2 regions of the Desulfobacula toluolica Tol2 genome follow, and region 1 is predicted to be linked to the other one. Evidence: riboswitches for the same ligand, from Rfam matches in the RefSeq annotation. Region 1 holds a riboswitch; the other holds the start of a gene.

Region 1 (10,534 bases):
TTAAGAAAAGTAAAAATCATGACCCCATTGACCCACATTGTGATCAAGCACCTATCTGGCATCCCGGTTTAAAAATAGCACAACGCCTTCAAAATCAAAGGTCAGGTTCCGGTTTGTAGACGGCAGCCGTTCCTGGCAATGGGAATAATTGTGACTTTGTTCTTCTGGCTTCCAATTGCAGCCTCAACATCATAGACAAAGGCAAGGTTTTCCTTTGTAAAAACTTCTTCCGGTTTACCCTTTGCATATATTTTCCCATTTTTGAGCATGATAATTGTGTCTGCATACCTTGCTGCAAGATTTAAATCATGGACAACCATAACCACCGACATATTTTTTTCATTCACAAAATCAGTTATAATATTCATTATATCCAGTTGGTGGGCTATATCAAGGGCTGAAGTCGGTTCATCCAAAAGTAATAATTCGGGGTGCTGAGCCATAGCCCTTGCGATCAAAACACGTTGCTGTTGCCCGCCTGAGAGACGATTAAACTGCCTTAAGGCAATGTCTTCCAACTCCAATAAAACAAGTATATCAATTACAATATCAATATCTATCATGCTGCTTTGCCATGAAGAGTGAGGTCTTCTACCCATTAAAACAACATCAAAAACCGTTGTGGAAAAGGTAAGATTAGAGCTTTGGGGTACATAACCTATCTTTTTAGCCATATCAATTCTTTTCATATTCCTGGATTCTTTGCCATCCAGAAGTATCCGGCCTTTATCAGGAACAAGAAGAGACTCAATGCATTTTACAATTGTACTCTTGCCGCTGCCGTTGGGTCCAACTAAACAAACGATTTCAGAATCATCCATGATTACGTTTATATCGTGGAGAACTTTTCTGCCTGGATAGGAAAAGTCAAGATTACGAATATCAATTCTCATTGGTTTGTTCCATTTTTTTTAATTATTAAATAAACAAATAAAGGGACTCCGAAAAAAGAGGTAACAGCGCCCACCGGAAGAATTATCGGAGACATGACAGTTCGTGCCACAGTGTCGGCAAGAATCAAAAGAGCAGAACCCACAAGTCCTGAAGCCGGCACAAGAAATTTATTGTCGCAACCAATAATCATTCTGACAACATGGGGAGCAACAAGGCCGACAAAACCGATGGTTCCTGTAAAACTTACCACACCGGCAACAAGCAATGAACAGATAATCATATTAAAAATTCTGGTAAATCCGACATTGACACCCAGGCTTTTAGCCGTGGCATCCCCTGCATTCATTATATTCAAGTCATTGGATCTCCAGAAAAGGAGCAGCAAGCCCCCCATAACCAATGGGAACAATATTGAAATTTTGCTCCAGTCAGCCTTGCCCAGATTTCCAACTGTCCAGAAAACCGCAGCTTTAACAGCATCTGCATCTCCAAAATATTGAACAATCGTTGTCAGGGCCTGAAAAAAGAAAAGAAGTGCAAGGCCTGTAAGAACCATGGATTCGGGGGATGCATCCTTTTTTCCTGACAAACCAAGTATTAAACACGAAGATAACAGGGAAAAGAAAAAAGCATTGCCAATAACCAAATAGGGTCCACTCCAAAAACCTATGCCGAAAATAATTGCCAGGGATGCCCCAAAACTTGCCGCAGAAGCGATACCCAGCATATAAGGATCAGCCAAAGGATTTTTAAGGACAACCTGCATCACTGCTCCGGAAGAACCAAGGGCCATACCGGCCATAACACCCATTATTATTCTGGGCAGCCTGAGCTGCCAGATAATAACATCTGCATGGACGGTCGCCAAATTTAATCCAGGTAGATTTTTTTTTAAAATAACAGTAAAAACATCTGCAAATGAAATACTTGCAGAGCCGTTTGACACGGCAAATCCCACAAGAATCAACAGTGTTGGAATTAGAATACCAACAAATAATTGTTTTCTGCCTTTGTGTTTTAAATAGGATTGTCTCAAATCAATACGTTTCTGCTGGATTGCCGATAAATTGCTCATTGATCAAACCTTGTTGCGTCTGTGGAATAAGGATAAACAAATACGCCATGCTTCTTTAAATTGTAATCAACGTCCATAAAACGGGTTAAATATTCTTGATGTATAGATTCAGGATCAAAATCATGAAAAAGATCCGGATGAAACCATTTGGCCAGATATGCAAAATAAATCACAAAGCCTGAAGAATGCATAAATTGAGGGCTTATCATGTAAACCTTTTTGTTTTTTACGGCTTTGCTGGATGCAAGGACGGAAAGCCCCATAACTTTTTTTCTATAAGACCTGATAACCTCATTATTATCAACGCCTATGCCATAACCATTCAATATTGTATCCTGACATATGATGATATCAAGATCCTGTTGAATCAGCCATTCAGGATCAAGTATCCCTCCCCAGGCTCTGTTTAAATCTGCTGCAATATTTATCCCGCCAAGAATTTCATTTACTTTGGTCATTCCCGAAAATTTATCGGAGAGAGTCCTAATTTCATCAAACCCGCCGAAACTCCATTTAAAAAAATATTTTTTTCTTTGCGCCAAAGAAAGCTTGGAGGTTTTATTAACAATTTTGTTCATCACATTTTCAGACCAGTTAAGATAATCCATAGATTTCTTTTCTTCATTGAATATTTTACCCAGAATTTCAAAATTTTTTTTTATCGTATCCGGTTGAAACATGTCTAAAGCAATCACCTTGGTACGGGATTTTATTTTATCATTCATCCCTTTAAACCCCTCAAATGAAAAACTCATTGTAATCAAAAGATCAACATCAAGTTCTAATAACTTTTCGCAATTAATGTTATAAGGGCCAGGAGGTTCCATGGCAATAACAGTTAACTTTTCGATATCCGGATATAAATGTTTATCCGGTATAACCATATATCCTCTTCCAACCACTTTGTTCCAAACACCGATTAACCTGAGCGCTTCAGCAATACAGGTGCCACTAAAGGCTATACGATTAACCGGCTGTTTAATTGTGACCTCTCTCCCCATGGCATCAATTATTGTAATTTCATTTTGTCTTCCGATTGCATTGCCTGTAACAAAAAAAATAAAAAATAGTAAAAACAGACCGTATAATTTTAATACATTGTTTTCTCTAAGCATAAACTCCTCTTTCATCCACGAGAGAATTACTCCAACCGTCCTTTTCTCCTTATTTTAAAAACATGGCTCTATAATTGCATTTCCTTAGTACTGCGGATTTTAATTAATTCCTGAAGATATAGAACACAAATTTTGGGAATATGATAATGGTCATGTTTATTTTTTTAGCGCAATCGTCTATTTGATAAGGAAACAGCATTTTTCAAACATTTTCCGGGCGGGCAGCCAAAATATTGTTTAAATACTTTGGAAAAATGACTGAGGCTTCTGTAGCCAACCTTGTAAGCGATTTCGGTAACGTTCATTTTACCTTCATTCAAAAGGCGTCTGGCAGCCTCAAGGCGGTGGTTACGCAGATACTCAAAAGGGGAAATACCATGGAACTTACAAAAACAATGATGCAGTTTGCTGCGGCACATCCCCACGGAACGGGCAAGTTCTATCAAACCCGGTGCATTTTCCAAATCATGAGTTAACAATCGGGCGGCATGACAAACGCAATCAGCTTCATTGGGTGCTAAAACAGATTCTTCAGGATTTTGCCAATTTTCTATTTCCAGCTGTTCCATCTTGTAGGCTATCAGCTCCATGACTTTGCCTTCAATAAAAAATTTGCGGGTCAACCCGTGATAAGGACAATGCAGTATCTTGTCAAGTGCGCCCCACATGGGCTGAGAAATCATATCTGGAAAACGAAAAGAGGTTTCACTTATGTTTATCAATACGCTCATAAACTGATCCGGGTATTCCATTACAAAAGCTGACATCTGATCCAGGTCCATCAAAATCGATATTCTGATCACTCGCTCAAGGCCGATTATTTCAGTGTAACCAAGAGTGTCCGGGAAAGAAAAAAAACCGCTTTGCCCCTTTTTTACAAAAAACGATTCCTTAAAATATGGCGGATGTGACTCTATAGTCCCCGAAAGGCAGAAGCCGAATCCGAAAGAAGTACCAGACACTCCGCATTCCAAAATAGTCGGCTGGTTCAGGCTGTAATCCGCAATGACCAATCGAATACCGTAATTCAAATGAATAATTTCAATACTCCCTGTACCAATGGATGGGGGAATGTTAATCAGGTTTTTTTCTTTACTATTGGTCTGAGTAGATGGTATCAGTAATATCTTTTTCATTTGTGCTGCCTGCATCGGCATAACCCAAGTGCCATAACCGATTAGTTGAAACCCAGGATTCAAAGCTTAATAGAACCCGAGGTTTTCTTTGCGCCAAGGTATCCATATTGAATTTTAGTTTCTTGGCTTCAAGTATTATTTGCCTCCTGAGTCCATAATAAAATTTTAAAAAACGCTAACTTTCACATAGCTTGATGCAAAAAAAAATCCTCAACCAATATAAAATTGGTTGAGGATATCCGTTTTCATCCCTTAAAATCATAGTATGGCTTTCTCTGTCCACGAGAAATAAACCATTTTGTTCAGGCAGGTCTTCTGACTTCCGGTTCGTCCTACAACCGCCCCTTCCCACCTGAAATAATTCAGGCAGTGGATTTTCTGCGGCATTCGTCCCCGGTTACAGCGGCGGGCCCGTTCCCGATTTTCACGGAATTCCCTATTATGCTTTTAAGCACCAGAACAAAGTACTTAAGCTTATAATCACCGATAAAATAAAAGTCAAGCACAAATGAGAATATATCTATCTCAATTTCAGATAATGATCGGCTTATTTCATCAACTGAGAATTAAAACCGGACAAAAGCAAGAACACATAGTCGTCCTCACACTTATTAAGGCCACTTGGCAGATTACTCAATTCCTCCTATTTACTTTTTCAATTACTTCACCGTTTGTATCCTCCAGATAAAATAACCTTATTTCAAACATCCTTTGCATTTTAACGTTTCCTCCCAACATGAAACTCCGTCACCCCAAGAGGTGAAATAAACTGGTCGGTCAATGTTTTGGTACGAACCGAGTCAAAACCGGCCGCAAGCATGGCCCGGGGCAACACCTCTTCTTCAAAAGAGAAGTCCTGCCCCATCAACGAAGTAGGCAGCCAGCTGATAACCATATCAGTGGGTTGGGTTTTTTCCTCGCTCAAACCATCTGAAAAAACAATCAGGCTGCCACCGGGATTTAATGCAGCAAAGCACTTTTCCATAATTGGGGCCAGTTTTTCAGTTTCATTATAAAAATTCAAAGTATAACTGGCGATAATTGCATCATACCCCTCTCCAAACGGATCGACAGAATAATCCCCGCTTATGGTTTTCACCCGGTCTTCCATACCGTACTCCTTGATTGTCTCCTGTGCCACATCAATCACCACTGGACGATCAAACAAACAGCACTCTAACGTAGGATGTGCAGCAGCAACGGCAATCCCTATCAGGCCCGGACCGGCACCAATATCAAGAACCTTTTGCCATTGATCAAAATCGGGTAACAAGGAAAGCAAGCGGGCGATTCCTTGAGCCCGGCCGCAACGGCTACCGTTAATTGATTTGCGGGCAGAGTCCGCCCACACCTGTTCAGATACCATATCACGGCTGAGAGGAGCGCCCTCCTTGACCAACGTAAGCATCCTACCGTTCAGAGCCGGTTCGTTCCACTGATCATAGGCCAGCAGGGACTCGGCCAGGCCGGTATCTCCCCGGCTGGTAAGAAAACGCTCCGTCTGCTCAGTGTTGCAAAAAAGGCCGTCTTTTTTATACAAATACCCCAGTGCAGTCAATGCGTTGAGCAGGTATTCGGTATTTTTTGCATCACACTCAACCCGCACAGCAATATCAGAAGCACTTTGCGGTTCGGGCAGAAGATCAAAAAGGCCCAACTGCAAAGCTGTTTTAACCGTTTCCCAGCGAATTGCAATATAGGGCAGTTCATGATAATTCAATTCTGGAAAATCTGTCGGCAACGATTTTTTCATGGATTATTCCTTATAAAAAATGTTAAGTTTAAAACCTGTAAACCGCCTGCAGGCCAATTTCTCTGGGATCACTGTAGATCGTATACATCCCGCCGTAATACCCCACTAAATCATATTCCTTGTCAAAAAGATTTTTTGCATAGAGGTAAATATCAAACTTCTCGGTTTCATAACCGATTTTTGTATTTACAATTTCATGGGCATCCCTTGAATATTCATTTGCCTTGTCCAAATATGTCTTGCCGTAACCAATCAGGTCAGCCCTGGCATAAACCCCGCTGTCGTGCCGGTATTGCGCACCGATATTAAAGGTATATTCCGGTGCAAAGGGATTTTTATTGCCTTTGTAATCCCCATTGATGTCTTTAAATTGGTCAAATTCAATATTGTTATACCCGAAGCCCGCCATCAAGGTCATCCCGTCCATCACCTTTGCAGTCATCTCCAGCTCAATACCTTGGGCCGTTGCTTCCGCCGCATTGGTCATGTAGGAGGTAAGCGGGCCAACAGCTTCTTCCACCTGCATATCGGAAATATCCATGTAGTAAACAGCCCCGTTCAACACAAGCCGGTTATTGAAAAATACGCTTTTCACACCGATTTCATAGGACCACAACTCTTCCGCATCATAGCTGTAATATTCCGGATCTGTTGTTAGGTTGTTGAACCCGCCGGACCGGTATCCCTTTGAAACGCCTGCATAGGTCATGATGGCGGTAGAGAATTGATACTCCAGACCGATCCTCGGCGTCAAAGCATCCCATGAATCGTCAACTTTAAAGTTGCTCATATGATCCTCATACTCCTGATCCTGCTGTTCATAGCGCAAACCGCCGACCAGGCTGAGTTGTCCGATCAAGGGACAGGTGAGATTTGCAAACACGGCATAGGCGTCCCCGCTGGTACTCCGGCTCTTCACCCCGACCATTGACGGAACCATTGAGTCCTGGACAACGTTGATATCGTTTTGATCTTTATCGTAATACAAACCGATAAGCCATTTTAATTGCTCTGCAGATGAATCCAGGCGCAGCTCCTGGGATATTTTTTCATAGTTGTTGTCTTTATCGACGACATGCATCATGGTGGCGCTGCTGAAATCAAAGTCAGACACAGCTCTGTCCGCGTAAACCCTGTTGGTTGTAACGGATGTCAGGGTGAGAGAATCGGTGAGGCCGTAAACAAGCTTCAGGGACTGCGCATTCCTGGCAGCCTTGTTACATCCATCCAAATTGGATGTCACCTTACGCTCAAGGGGGGCGTCAAGGCCGAACATGGCGGCGCCTTGTTCCGTCAAATTCATATTTGCATCACCCTCGTCATATTTGAGCCGTGAAACAATAAGGGAAACATCAAGTTCCTCCACCGGAGTCCAGCGAAGATGGGCCCTGCCGAACCAGTGTTCTCTGTCATCCACCATGTCGCCGGTATCTGTGTTCTCGATGAACCCGTCTTTTTGATAATATTGCCCTGCCACACCGAAAAAAACCTTGTCTTGCTGAATGGGACCACTCAGGCTGAATGACATCTCCTGTTTTTTATCTTCTCCCCCTGCCGCAGACACTTTTCCTTTAAATTCATTATCCGGTTGCCTGGAAATGATATTGATCACCCCGGTTTCCGTATTTTTGCCGTACAAGGTGCCCTGGGGTCCCCTGAGAACCTCAACGCGTTCAATATCAATAAGAGCTTCTTCAAAACCGGCACCCGTTATCATGGGGACACCGTCCAGATACAAGCCGGTTGTTGTTGTATAGGTATAGGGAGCAACATGAAGCCCCCGCATGGATGGCGTACCCATGCCTGACATACCATTATCGATGATGGCCAGATTCGGAACAAAATCGGCGATATCTTTTACCGATTCAATCTTTCTGTCCTCAATCGACTGGGCATTAAACACCGTAATGCTCACAGGCACATCTTGAACGTTTTCTTTCTGCTTCTGGGCGGTTACGGTGATGGATTCTAATTTATGCTCCCCCCGGGCATTTTCCTGCCGGGTCGTGTTTTGTCCTGAACCTTTTTCCCCGATCCCTGCAAAGGTTGCTGATAATGGAGCCAGGGACAGGGCAGCTGCGAAGATTACAGCCCAAATCCACAGATAATAATCTTTATCAAAAATCATAACTTGGTTTCCTTAAAAAAAACGCTACTTCAATTGATTATTTTCCAAATTTATCATTCCATTTCTTTGTTCAAATCTGTCTGCCGTTGTAATCCGACATCAGAACTCCGGCTCAATCAAGGTTTCACATTCATACTGACGGTTGCTCCGTAATGAACCATTGTGCATTTTCCAACAAGGTCTTTTAGTTCATTTTCCGGTGTCACCTCTTTTTGAACCATGACAATGACAACCCATTCCCCTGCTGTGGGAATTCTGACCCGGGCCTTTCCATCCATGATATAGGCACTGAGCATAAACCCGTCTGGAACCCCATAAGTATTGCTTTTGGCAAGAAGATAATTCATCCCATCCATGTCACAATTTAATTTTTTACCATTAAGGCTTGCTTCAAAACTCACAATACCACCGGCACGGACATTGCTTAAATCACATGTGGGCATCAGTTCGAGTTCATGGCCTGCCGGCATTGGCTGGGTCCATTTTTTAATCCCCATGTATGATTTAGCCACAGCTTTATATCTTGTGCTGTAATTAAATTTCTTTGCTCCCTTGATTTTATCCATGGGTTTTGTTGTCATTTTAACTTTTCCATTTTTATCAACATACCCGGTAAAAAAAGTGGCTTTTGATTCTGCAATCACTTGATAGGTGCCGGGTTGTGTATCCTCTGTAAGAGATATCTTTCTAAGACCCAAATCGCCGGTTACAATATTCATACCGGTTTTGGATTCAAATACTTTTTCTTGTTTGATTACAGGCAGAGGCATGGCTGTTTTGCTATTATCCGGCCCCACCAGATCATAACGTTCAATGGTTACAGCTCCCCCCTTTGACATGAGAAAATCATCCATGGGCACGGAATGTCCCCATCCCAATGAAGAAATGACATGTCCAGGAGGATGTGAAAACGACTCGTTAAGATTCACCCACAAAGAATGGGCAAATACATTGGTGGAAAAAATCAAAGCTGCAATTAAAGTAAAACACATGATAGATTTTTTATTCATTTTTTTCTCCTGTTTGAGTTGATTTGATACTGTGGCCAACAGCATTATTGGTTTAACGGCCCTTCTTCGCGAAGCGTATGCCCGGGGCCTCCGTCCAGAAAAATCATATATGGGACATCAGGCGCCTTAAAGGTTATTTCTCCTGACTCATCCATTTTTAATTTTTTAATCACTTCACCTTTTGTATCCTCCAGGTAAAGGGGGAGACCGGAAGCTTCACTTCCCGTGGAAAACATTCCTTCAACGGTTACAGTTCCATCCTCATTATCAAGAACATTCATGTACAATGTATGAGCAAACAAAACCGAGGCGGTTATAGCAAAAAAAACAGCAATTGCTGTAACTGTCAGAACCATCTTTTTTTTAAAACAAATCAATGCTTGAATCTCCTTATTGCAGTCACAGGCAAACCTGATATTTCTTCCAGATTTACCTGCAACAAAATTTAAAAATTGCTTTCTGTGTTTTGAAAAGTTTCATATAGAAACGATATCTATAATCCATTCAACCGGCAATTGCTGACTTGCCTGCATATTACAACTTACGGGCAACATGAAATTCAGCCATCCCATATGGTGCAATAAGCTGATCATTCAGCGCTTTGGTACGCACTGAGGCAAAACCGGCTGAAAGCATGGCCTGGGGCAACACATTTTCTTCAAAGGAAAACTCTTGTCCCATTAAAGAGCTGGACAGCCAGCTGACAATCAGATCAGCCGGTTGGGTTTTTTCCGCACTCAAACCACCTGAAAATATAATCAGGCAACCACCTGAATTTAATGCCGCAAAACATTTTTCCATAATCAGGGCTAATTTTTTGGCCTCATTGTAAAAATTTAGGGTATAGCTTGCGATAATAGCATCATAACCTTCCCCTAATGGATCGACAGAATAATCACCACTGATGGTTTTCACACGGTCTTCCATACCATATTCCTCAATCATATCCTGTGCTACATTGACCACTGTGGGACGGTCAAAAAGATGGCACTGCAAACTAACGTGAGCGGCGGCAACAGCAATTCCTATAAGCCCCGGTCCGGCACCCAGATCAAGAACCTTTTGCCACCGGTCAAAATCAGGAAAGGTAGAAAGTAACCGTGCGATTTTCTGGGCTCTGCCGCAACGGATGCTATTAATTGATTTGCGGGCAGAATCCGCCCAAACCTGTTCAGATACCATATCCCTGGTTGCAGGCGCCCCCTCCCTGATCAGATTAAGCATCTGTCCGTTAAGAACGGGTTCATTCCACTGGTCGCAGGTCAGCAAATGTTCTGCCAGGCCGGTTTCTCCCCGGCTGGTAAGAAAACGTTCTGTTTGCTCGCTGTTGCAAAAACAGCCGTCTTTTTTATGCAAATACCCCAGTGCGGTCAATGCGTTGAGCAGGTATTCGGTATTCTTTGGGTCCCCCTCAATCAGTGCC
Region 2 (10,534 bases), 210 kb from region 1:
CTTCCACATAGACTTCATAAACCTGCCGCCATTTGCTTGCATCAACCTTTTCAGGCGTGGTCATATTCCATCCCCAAAGATATTCAACAAAGTCGGCCATGGCTTTGGCACCGGCATAATCTTCTTTTTTCATACCGTCAATCCATTTGGGATTCAGATACCGGCTGCGCATTTCCCGGCCCAGGGTCTTTGCCATATCTTCCACATTGACCTTTCCCTTTTTCTGCTGCTGCGTGATCAAAGTTTCAGGTGTTTTTCCTGATTCATGACGCGCGGCCATGGAAAGTCCTCCCAAATACTGAAACATATCATCATTGTCCAAAAGACCGTAAACATTGGAGGATCGGGAATGAAGCGTGACATCAACGGTGGACAACTGTTCTTTTAACAGCCCCTTTGCCCGGATGCCCCATTGACCTGCTCCAAAGGCAAACCCCATGCGGTTTTCAAATACGTTCACCACCTGGTCAGGATTTTCCCATTTGGAAGAGCCGGAGGCCATTTCCGATACTCCGTTACCGTATGATCCAGGTGCTTCGGAAAAAACGCGGAACCTGGATATTTGATCAGCTTTTTCAGGGTCCATCCCCTGTTTGATGAGACGTGTTTTTATATCCCTGTTATGCCGGGCAATCAGATTTTCAATATCCGTCTGTTTTGCAGCAAGCCTGATGGCCTTGTCCAAGTATAGCATTTTCTCAGGAAAAAGATCCCGGTACAAACCCGAGGCATTAATCATGACATCAATTCTCGGCCGGTTGAGCCGGTTGGCAGGAATCACGTCAATTCCCAATACCCGTCCTGTTTTGGACCATCTGGGTTTTGTCCCGATCAGATACATAATGGTGGATTCATTCACTCCTTCATTGCGAAGGGTTTCAACAGCCCACAGAACCACGGCAACATTTTGGGGATAACTGCCGTTTTTCATGATATGGTTTTCAATGATCTTCCGGGCCGCTTTTTTCCCCAGGCTCCAGGCGGCAGGACTGGGCAGCTTGCCCGGGTTGAATCCATAGAAATTTCTGCCCGTGGGCATGGCGTCCGGATTTCTGACAGGATCATTTCCCGGTCCTGGTCGAATGTATCTGCCGTCAAGGCCGCTGATCATGGCATTAACTTCATCCCTGCCGGATCTTGCAAGCCTTGATGCAAGATCTTTTTTAGTCTGTTCCGGATTCCATTTGAGAATTGCATCTGCCATTTCAGTAGTCTCATCAGGATCAGGGGAACGGCCAAAGGTGTGCATGCCAAATGGAATCAAATTTTCCTTGATCTCCTCAAGATAATGTCCCAAAAGATGTACCATTTCATCCTGGGAAACATCCTCTCCAGCAGTTTGAGAGGAATATTGACCATCATCTTGAGTATGATCTTGACCGTGCTTATGGTTGTCAGCAGTGGTCTGGATATCCTTTAAAATACCTGTCTTTTTTGCCAGAGCCATAAGCTCTTTGAATTTTTCTTCTGCCGTGACGCTCTGCCGTGCTGTGGCCCGTTCATATTCATTTGCCAGTTCTGCCATACGGCTGTAATCTTCATGCAGATCCGCTGTTTTCAAGATCGGCGTCAAATGAGAAATAATGACCCCTCTTCCCCGTCGCTTTGCCTGAATGCCTTCCCCCACATCATCCACAATATAAGGATAAATATTGGGGATATCACTTATCAGAACTTCCGGCGGGCATGAAGGTGAAAGCCCGGCCTGTTTACCCGGAGTCCATTCATAGGTGGAATGAGTCCCCAGATGGATAATGGCATCGGCCTTAAAATGTTTGGACAGCCAGAGATAAACCGCCAGATACTGGTGATGGGGATAAAGTGTGGTGTCATGATAAAGCTTCATGGGATCATCTCCCCATCCACGGACAGGTTCGGGAAGCAGGATCATGTTTTCAGCCTGAACAGCCGGAATAATAAAATCCTTGCCGTGTATCATTATCCCGGACTCTTCAGGCCCCCCCCACTGTTGAATAACCTTGTTCTTAAAATCTTGAGGAAGGTCTTCAAACCAGTGATTGTATGTTTCAACCGGCAGGCGCACCACCTTGCCGGTTGAAATCAGCTTGTCAAGTTCTCCGGGTGCCCAGGACCCGATGTTTCTGGCTGAACTGAGAATCAGCTCTTTTATCTCTTGTTCGGAAAGGGGCTTCCCGGTTGTATACCCATTTTCCTTAAGGGCCTGAAGGATGGTTTCAAGACTTTGAAATACATTCAGATAAGAGGCTCCGATATTCTGTTTTCCCTGGTGATGGTTGTAAAACATAATGGCCAGTTTTTTTTCAGGATTGGGCTTTTGCTGGAGAGCAATCCATTTTTTCAGCCTGGGGATAAGCCGGTCAATATTTTCCATGACCGGTCGGCTCAGGAAAAAAGATTTTTTTGTTTTCGGGTCAACAACCTTTTGCTTGGCCGAAAGCACGTTGGGCTCAACCAGGCCGGACAGTTCAGGTACGGCCAGAGACCAGGCCACCTCAATGGAATCAATACCAACAGGACTTTTTCGCCAATGGTCGATGGTGTTTTTATACAGGCTGACCGCACTTATTACAGGTACGTCCAGCTGATTGAGCAGCAGGCCAAGTTCCGGAGTCAAAGCATTATAAAACTTAAAGGAATAGGCCAGCACCAGGTCCACCCTGGCTGATCCTGATTCATCCAGAAGAAAAGATTTCAAGATGTTCTGCTCACGGCCAAAACAGGGCATGACATTGAATCCATTATTTTCAAGCTGCTGAATCAACGTATCAATGGGTGCCTTCTGCCCCTTAGTGAGAAAGGATGAAAAAAAAACCAGGCCGATTCTTGGACATTTTGAATCAAATCCAGGCCGATTTTTTTGCCAGGTTAAAAAATCTTTGACCCGAATGAAAACATCAGGGGCATCCGGATGATACACGCCAAGCCGGGGGATTTTGAGCACCTTGTCATAGGATATGGTATTGTCAATGTGGCGATGGGCGATCAGGCGAAGCATGTTTTGAATATTTTCTTTGGAAAGGTTGCTGTAATACTCTGCCACCTTAGAATCAAACACAAACCCTTTTTTTACGAGCGATTCATTATCAAGGGAACCGCGAAGAGCATATATGATTTTTGAATCAAGATCAATATGATCCGTCAAAAAAGTTTCAAATTCCCGGCCCATGACATCCGCGACAATAATGTTTGTTCCCTGGATCTCTTGTTTTATTCTTTGAGCATCCCGTGTCACGTCATGACTGGTGATGACCTTAATATCAATGGGAAGATCAAGTTTTTCTACAGCCATGCAGGCAAGATAAGAATTATGATCCAAAACCATAAAAGCCATATCCGCTGCATACAGATGCCATGGCCAGAAAAAAAGAAGAACAATCAAACGTTTCATGAGGTGTTTCCTTAATTACAGCAACAGTGTTTAATCCGGGATATAAATCATTGAACCGTTTGCCAGTTTATAGGCGGTTCCAAGACGCTCTCCTTTGCCTTTGGCTTTTTCTTTGGTCACTTTTACAGCGTCTATTGTTTTCCCTTTTTTTGAAATAATTTCCATCTGGCCGTCTGCAGATTTTTTAACAATGGTCAGTTCAGATGTCTGCGACAGCAGGTCCTCAATATGATATGCACCAAACAGGGCAATCAAAAGTCCCACAATAAAGACAAGGCCCAAATCAAACAGGTTGGCAACGCCTGACATTGGATCATTGTCGGAAAAACCTGTGCCCCGGTTCTGTTTAGGTTTCAGATATCTCATGACCATGTGTATCTCCTGTTAACAATTCAGCAGCCAGTTCCATATTTTTGATATCCTGCTCAACCCACCGGCGCTGAATTGTAAAATAAAAATAGGCCAGCAATCCCAAGGCCATGCCCACAACTGTTGTGGTAAACGCAACCACAAGGTCCTGGCTCAACTGACCCAGATCTCCCTGACCCAGGGATGCCAGTCCTGTGCCCATGGGGATAAGCGTGCCGATCAGCCCCAGTCCCGGCCCGATCCGGATCATTATTTTCAAGGGATCAAGGGATTTCCACATGCGATGCTCAGCATCCCTTAACAGGTTGACAACCGGAATGGGATCATATGATCCTTTTAAGGATTCCAGGGCCTGGACAATCCTTGTCACCGAAGCCGGAAGACTGTTTTGATATCTGCCTGACATCATTTGTTCCGGCAGGTTCTGATCCTGTTTTTTAAGTCGGCTTCTTTCCAGCCAGAGCCTGAAAAAGGTGCCGGAATAGACCAGCATCCAGACAAACAAACAGGACAAAATCAGCAATACCGGCAAGAACAGGGAAGAGGCAATCAAATAAATAAATGTTTTTAATACAGCCATTATCTGCATGTTTATTCTCTTTTTAAAGGGTTAATAAAGCCTGTAATCAAGGCGCTTATGCTCAGGATGAGCAGGATGATTTTCTCCCGGGACAGCTCAAACATACTGTCTGTGAAAGATATCCTGTAAATTTTATCCAAATCGGCAAATTGTGGAATCACAATGACCGAAAGAATAAAGTAAACGGCAATATAAAGCATCAGCCTGCCCAGAAATGATTTGGCAGCTCCCTGGTTAGTGACCAGGCGTCTGACAGTGAACGCCACAACCAGGCTGATCAGAATAAAGCCTGCATAGAGAGCGAAAAAAACCACGGAATTATCCGGATAAATAGCACTGACAAAACTACAGGATAAAAGGATGACGACAAAACAGACCGGACAGGGCACCACCAGGGGAATCCATCCCCTGGTGGATGTTTGTTTTTCATGGCAGTTCTTTATCAGATTGCCCCCCCAAACCAACAGCAACAAGGCTAAAAGGAGATGAAGGGTCATCCCGCTCTTGAAAAACGCCTGCAGCAGATCAATATGCGCCATCAGATCGACGTTCAGCAAAACAGCAGCAGCAACGGCAAAGACAATGCCGTACCCTGCCATGAACAGCAGGGTTGTCAGAAGTTGTCTTGTTCTGCCGGGCGCCTGCAGAAAAACATAAGATAGCCCTCCACCGCTTTTAACGGCAAAAGCCCCGGTTGATAGAAACAGGCCCAATATCAGCGATTTAAGTTCCATTTAGTCATTTACCTTATAACAGAACAGACACTGGTAAAGTCTGGGCTGTGTTTTTTTAATATCGAATTAAAAATCATATCTCATACCGACATAGAAATTTCTTTCCGGCATGGGGTATCCTTTTATATATTCATATTCTTCATCAAACAGATTGTTGATACTGGCATTTAATGCCAATCTGCCTTTTTTATCCGTGGCAAATAAAACTTTGGTAATGGTCAGATCTGCAACGGTAAAATCCCGGGCTTTTATATCCTGATAAGGCCATCCGCTCTCATAATCGGTTATTGTCTTTTCTCCGAAATAGGCAAAATTAAGTCTTGCTGAAAATCCATTCAAATCAGATACTGAAATACCATAAGATGCTGTTAAATCTGACGTCTCAAAAAGATCAGCACCCGTTATCCTGTCCTCATATTCCGTCAGATAGGTAAATCCGACAAAGGGTCTGATTTCAAAATCCCATCCAAAATAATCGCCAATATCAACACTTAGATTTCCCTCAAAACCGGATATTCTGGCTTCTCCGACATTATCCCATGATCTGTCTCCGTTTGCCCGGGTGACAGATTCTATTTTGTCCTTAAAATCAGTATAAAAATACCCCAGAGAACCGGACAAGGAGAGGTAGAAAACATCCAAACCGCCTTCGCAGGTTTTGCTTGTTTCAGGCGAAAGGTCTGGATTACCCACATAGTTGCTGCCAAAGACAGAGTAGGCGGCAGCCATCTGATCCGCACCCGGCATAACAAAGGCTTCGGAGTAACCTGCCCGCAGTTTTAAATAATCCGTCAAAAGATAGGAAATACCAATATTAGGCGTCAGGTGATTGTCGTCCGCAGTCTTGCCTGCAGGGTCTATGACCTCCACCTCATAGGTATCATACCGTAATCCGGCAGACAGAGTCAGCCGGTCATCTAAAAGTTTTAGTTTACCCAATAAAAATCCTGCAGGATTGTCATAAGATGTTTTTTGGGGATTCCAGGACGCTTCAATATCGTAATCCGCCCAGTCAAAACCGGTGGTAATAAGCGCCTGCCCTAAATCAACTGAAATCTGGGCCTGGATACCTTTGCTCTCTGTTTTTTGTTCGGAAAGGATTGCGTCATCCCATCCATCAGGGTTGCTGCCGGTTGGATCATTCCATGTATCCTCATCTTTACCCTGGAAATATTTTAATTTCCAAACAAAGCGTGAATCTGTTGTCTGGCCGTCCAGTACGATATCAAAAGAATAATTTGATTTGTCTGTATAATCATCCAGATCATTCTGGCTTAAATAACTTGGAGAGCCGGCTTCATCCACATTAAAACCGTGATAAAGAAATGCAATTCGATTATTGGGAAACGGTGTATACCCCATATTCATGCTGATGCTTTCCCTGCTGTCAAACCCGGTATTATGGTATTTTGTTCCACTGGCTGTGGTATAATCATCTTCCGTCTCTCTTGTGACACTGCCGGAAAAATCAAACCCATTATACTCTCCTGCAAAACCGGCACTGATATCTTCATGCCCGAAACTGCCCAGATTCCCTTCACCAAAAGCAGATAATTTGCCTTTTCCCCTTCGGGTAATCACGTTCACAACCCCACCGACAGCGGCAGAACCATATAAAACAGATGCCGGCCCTCTGATGATTTCTATACGCTCAACATTTTTGGTCATAATTTTTGCCACATTTCCAGTGCCCGATCTTCGACCGTTAAGCAGGATAAGAACATGCCCTTTCAGGTCATTCCCATGGGAATCTGTTCTAAATCCCCTGATGCCTATGGTAGTAAGATTTCCAGGATATTTTTTGATGGCACCGATGCCTTTTTGCGCTAAAAGATCGCCAACATCCCTGGCAGACGACATTCGGATTTCCTGCTCATCAATCACGGCAACATTATTGACAATCTCTTTTTTGGATTCTGCAACTCTCCCTACTGTTACAACAATATCCTCAAGTTTTGTTTTGGATTGATTTTTATCAGAAGCTAAAGCCTGCCCCATGCCAGGCAGCAGCAACATGACAACAGCCAGAAGAACTGCCGATACGGATTTATTCATATTTTTCCCCTTTTAAATCGGGGGAACGCGAAAAAAAGCTCACAGCAGGAATAAAAAAATAAAATTAATTTTACATCCCGATATTGCTCAGGCAACTTTTTTTCAAGGCCTCCCCTTTTTTGCCGGGGATTTGCAAAAAAAAACCCCGGACCATTTATTGATAATGATCTGAGGTTCCCTGATTTTTCCACAGATTGGATTTGCCCCACCCTTGTCCACGAGGTATGACAGATTAAACTTTTTCAGGCAGGTCTTCTGACTTTCGGGTCATCCTATTAACTGCGTCTTCCCAGCGTTATAAAGCCAGTGACATAAATGCAGCGTTCGTCTCCGATCACAGCGGCGGGCCCATCCCTGATTCGCACAGGGTTCCCTATTGTGCCTTAACAGGCACCTGAAATTTTTATATTGACTTAAATTAAAAAAGAATCTAAGTCAATATAAAAATTTCAAATATGTTTATCTTGACAAATTCAGACAATAAATATAGAATTCAGAGTTTTTTAAAATTGCGAAAAGTATTGAAATAATAAGGAGAGTTTAAAAATGTACGCAGTTATCAGAACCGGGGGAAAACAATATAAGGTTCATGAAGAACAGATCCTGAAAGTTGAAAAGCTTGATGGTACGGAAGGTTCTCAGGTTGAATTTGATGATGTCCTCATGTATTCAGATGGTGAAACCATCACTCTTGGAAGTCCGAAAGTTGAAAATGCGGCAGTCAAAGCGCACATTCTTGAGCAGGGAAAGGACAAAAAGAAACTGGTCTTCAAGTATAAACGCCGGAAAGGCTTTAGAAGACTCAAAGGCCACAGACAAAATTATACTGAAATTAAAATCGAATCCATTACGGTTTAGATAGCAAGGAGAAATTCAGATGTCACATAAAAAAGCAGCAGGTAGTTCAAAAAACGGTCGCGATTCAAACTCACAGCGCCGTGGTGTTAAAAAATTCGGCGGAGAAAATGTTCTTGCAGGAAATATTCTTATCAGACAGGTGGGAACTAAAATCCATCCGGGCAACAATGTTGGTATGGGCAAAGATTATACTATTTTTGCCAAAATTGACGGTGTTGTGACCTTTGAAAGAAAAGGCCGCGACAGAAAAAAAGTCAGCGTATATGCCGCGTGAAATTTGTAGATGAAGCAATTATCACTGTCAAGTCAGGCGATGGTGGCCGAGGATGCACAAGTTTCCGAAGGGAACGGTACATTGAATTTGGAGGACCTGACGGTGGAGATGGCGGCGATGGTGGTCATGTTATTCTGAAAATTGATCAGAGTAAACGAACACTTTTTGATTATCGCCGTCAAAAATTGCTCAAGGCCAAAAATGGTGAGTCAGGCCAGGGCAAACAAAAACATGGGAAAAACGGGAAAAACTGCACAATCACCCTTCCCCCTGGAACCATTGTCTCCAATGCAGATACCAATGAAATCATTGTCGACCTAACCGACACAGAGGATGAATATATTATTGCCCGTGGCGGCATGGGAGGCCGAGGCAACAAACGGTTTGCAAGTTCCACCAACCGGGCACCCAGGTATTCCCAGCCAGGACTCCCTGGGATTGAAATACATCTGAAATTAGAGTTAAAACTGCTTGCCGATGTCGGACTTGTAGGATTACCCAATGCCGGTAAATCAACGCTTATCAGCAGCATCTCAGCAGCCCGTCCCAAAATAGCCGACTATCCGTTTACAACACTGTCCCCTATCCTTGGGATGGTTGAACCTCCTTTTGGAGAACCGTTTGCTGTGGCCGATATCCCAGGTCTCATTGAAGGTGCCCATGAAGGAATCGGCCTTGGGATCAGTTTTTTAAAGCATATTGAAAGGACAGGCATCCTGGTGCATCTGATTGATGTTTCCCAGATAGATCCGGAGTCTCCACTGACATCTTTTAACCTGATCAACAATGAGTTGTCCAAATACAGCCAATCTCTGGCCCAAAAGATGCAGATTGTAGTTCTCAACAAAATGGACTTGCCGGATACACAGGAAAAAGCCGATGCTTTCCAAAACGCATTAAAAGACATCCAGGTACTGACTCTGTCAGCTGCAACCGGGAAAGGGGTAAAAGATCTTGTAAAGCTTTTATCATCCAAGCTTACAAAGAGTTAAAAATGAAAGTGGGACTTTTCGGAGGAACATTTAATCCCTTTCACAATGGCCATATTGGAATTCTTCAGCATGTCAAACAAACCTGTGGCCTGGAAAAAATATTTTTAATCCCTTCTGCAACACCTCCCCACAAACCTGACATCAATCTTGCACCTGCCGGTGAAAGATTTAAGATGGTAAAAGAAAGCTTAAAGGGCCATAAAAATTTTTGGGTGTCTGATAAAGAATTGCTCAGAAAAGGCCCCTCTTTTACCATTGACACCATCAAAGAATTTAAAAAAGAATATGGCCTGCAAACCTTTTTTTTTCTGTTAATGGGATCTGACGCTTTTTTAGATATAACCACCTGGAAAAAAAAGGATCAAATTTTCAAAGCAGTTCCCATTATCATCATGTTGAGAGGAGATTGGAAAAACACCCATGCCATTGCCTCTTTTATTGACGAAAACATATCACAGGGGTACACCTTTAATGAACAGAACAATACATTTTCCCATACAAAGAAACAGAAAATTATCATTTGCAAGGTGCCCAGAATAGATATTTCATCCACCATGATCCGGGAAAGGGTCAAAAACAATAAATCCATAAAAGAGTTTGTGCCTGCAAATGTTGAAAAAATTATTAGAGCAAAGGAATTGTATAAATGACAAACCCCATCGCATCACCAGACGATCTTAAACCATATCTTATTCCGGCATTTGAAAGAAAGGCAAAATCAATTACCGCCATTAATGTCAAAGCGCTAACCTCTTATACCGACACCCTTGTCATTATTGAAGGAAGTTCCCACCGCCAGGTGACATCCATTGCAGAACATTTGATCAAAAGCTTGAAAAATCAGAAAAAAAAAGCCATTGGTGTAGAAGGCGTTAAAGAAGGTGAATGGGCTTTGCTTGATTACGGAGATGTCATTATTCATATTTTCGAATCTGAAAAAAAATCGTTTTATGATATCGAAGGCTTGTGGGCCGATGCCAAACGGATAGATCTTTCCGAATTTAAAGACGCTTACAGATCAGAGGAGACCGACGATGAGTTCTAATTCCCACCCTGTCAATATCTTAATGATCCTTGACGGCTGGGGAATACGTGATGAAACACATGGGAATGCATTTGCACTGGCCAAAACGCCGTTTCTGGATTCTCTGATAAAAAAATTTCCAACCTGCAAACTTTTATGCTCAGGCAATGCCGTCGGACTTCCAGAGGGAACCATGGGCAACTCGGAAGTCGGGCACATGAATATCGGTGCCGGTCGAAAAGTGCTGCAGGATTTTGTAAGAATTAACAAAGCCATTG

The links. Region 1 has a riboswitch for cobalamin ahead of TOL2_RS17585 (helix-turn-helix transcriptional regulator). Riboswitches for the same ligand answer to the same signal wherever they lie in the genome.
Region 2: another riboswitch for cobalamin. It lies ahead of TOL2_RS16665 (TonB-dependent receptor); the one in region 1 lies ahead of TOL2_RS17585 (helix-turn-helix transcriptional regulator).

The regions. Positions count from the first base shown of each region.
Region 1 covers NC_018645.1:3,860,754-3,871,287, forward strand. Annotated here, with positions in the region: gene TOL2_RS17570 (ABC transporter ATP-binding protein) at 102-893, opposite strand; gene TOL2_RS17575 (FecCD family ABC transporter permease) at 890-1,969, opposite strand; gene TOL2_RS17580 (ABC transporter substrate-binding protein) at 1,966-3,084, opposite strand; gene TOL2_RS17585 (helix-turn-helix transcriptional regulator) at 3,249-4,220, opposite strand; cobalamin riboswitch at 4,509-4,694, opposite strand; gene TOL2_RS17590 (methyltransferase) at 4,939-5,973, opposite strand; gene TOL2_RS17595 (TonB-dependent receptor) at 6,002-8,101, opposite strand; gene TOL2_RS17600 (DUF4198 domain-containing protein) at 8,218-9,111, opposite strand; gene TOL2_RS17605 (hypothetical protein) at 9,156-9,488, opposite strand; gene TOL2_RS17610 (class I SAM-dependent methyltransferase) at 9,646-10,534, opposite strand, start outside.
Region 2 covers NC_018645.1:3,646,216-3,656,749, forward strand. Annotated here, with positions in the region: gene TOL2_RS16645 (cobaltochelatase subunit CobN) at 1-3,370, opposite strand, end outside; gene TOL2_RS16650 (DUF2149 domain-containing protein) at 3,401-3,736, opposite strand; gene TOL2_RS16655 (MotA/TolQ/ExbB proton channel family protein) at 3,717-4,328, opposite strand; gene TOL2_RS16660 (DUF2162 family putative transporter) at 4,331-5,053, opposite strand; gene TOL2_RS16665 (TonB-dependent receptor) at 5,120-7,108, opposite strand; cobalamin riboswitch at 7,337-7,521, opposite strand; gene rplU (50S ribosomal protein L21) at 7,655-7,966, shown strand; gene rpmA (50S ribosomal protein L27) at 7,986-8,240, shown strand; gene obgE (GTPase ObgE) at 8,237-9,232, shown strand; gene nadD (nicotinate-nucleotide adenylyltransferase) at 9,235-9,882, shown strand; gene rsfS (ribosome silencing factor) at 9,879-10,277, shown strand; gene gpmI (2,3-bisphosphoglycerate-independent phosphoglycerate mutase) at 10,267-10,534, shown strand, end outside.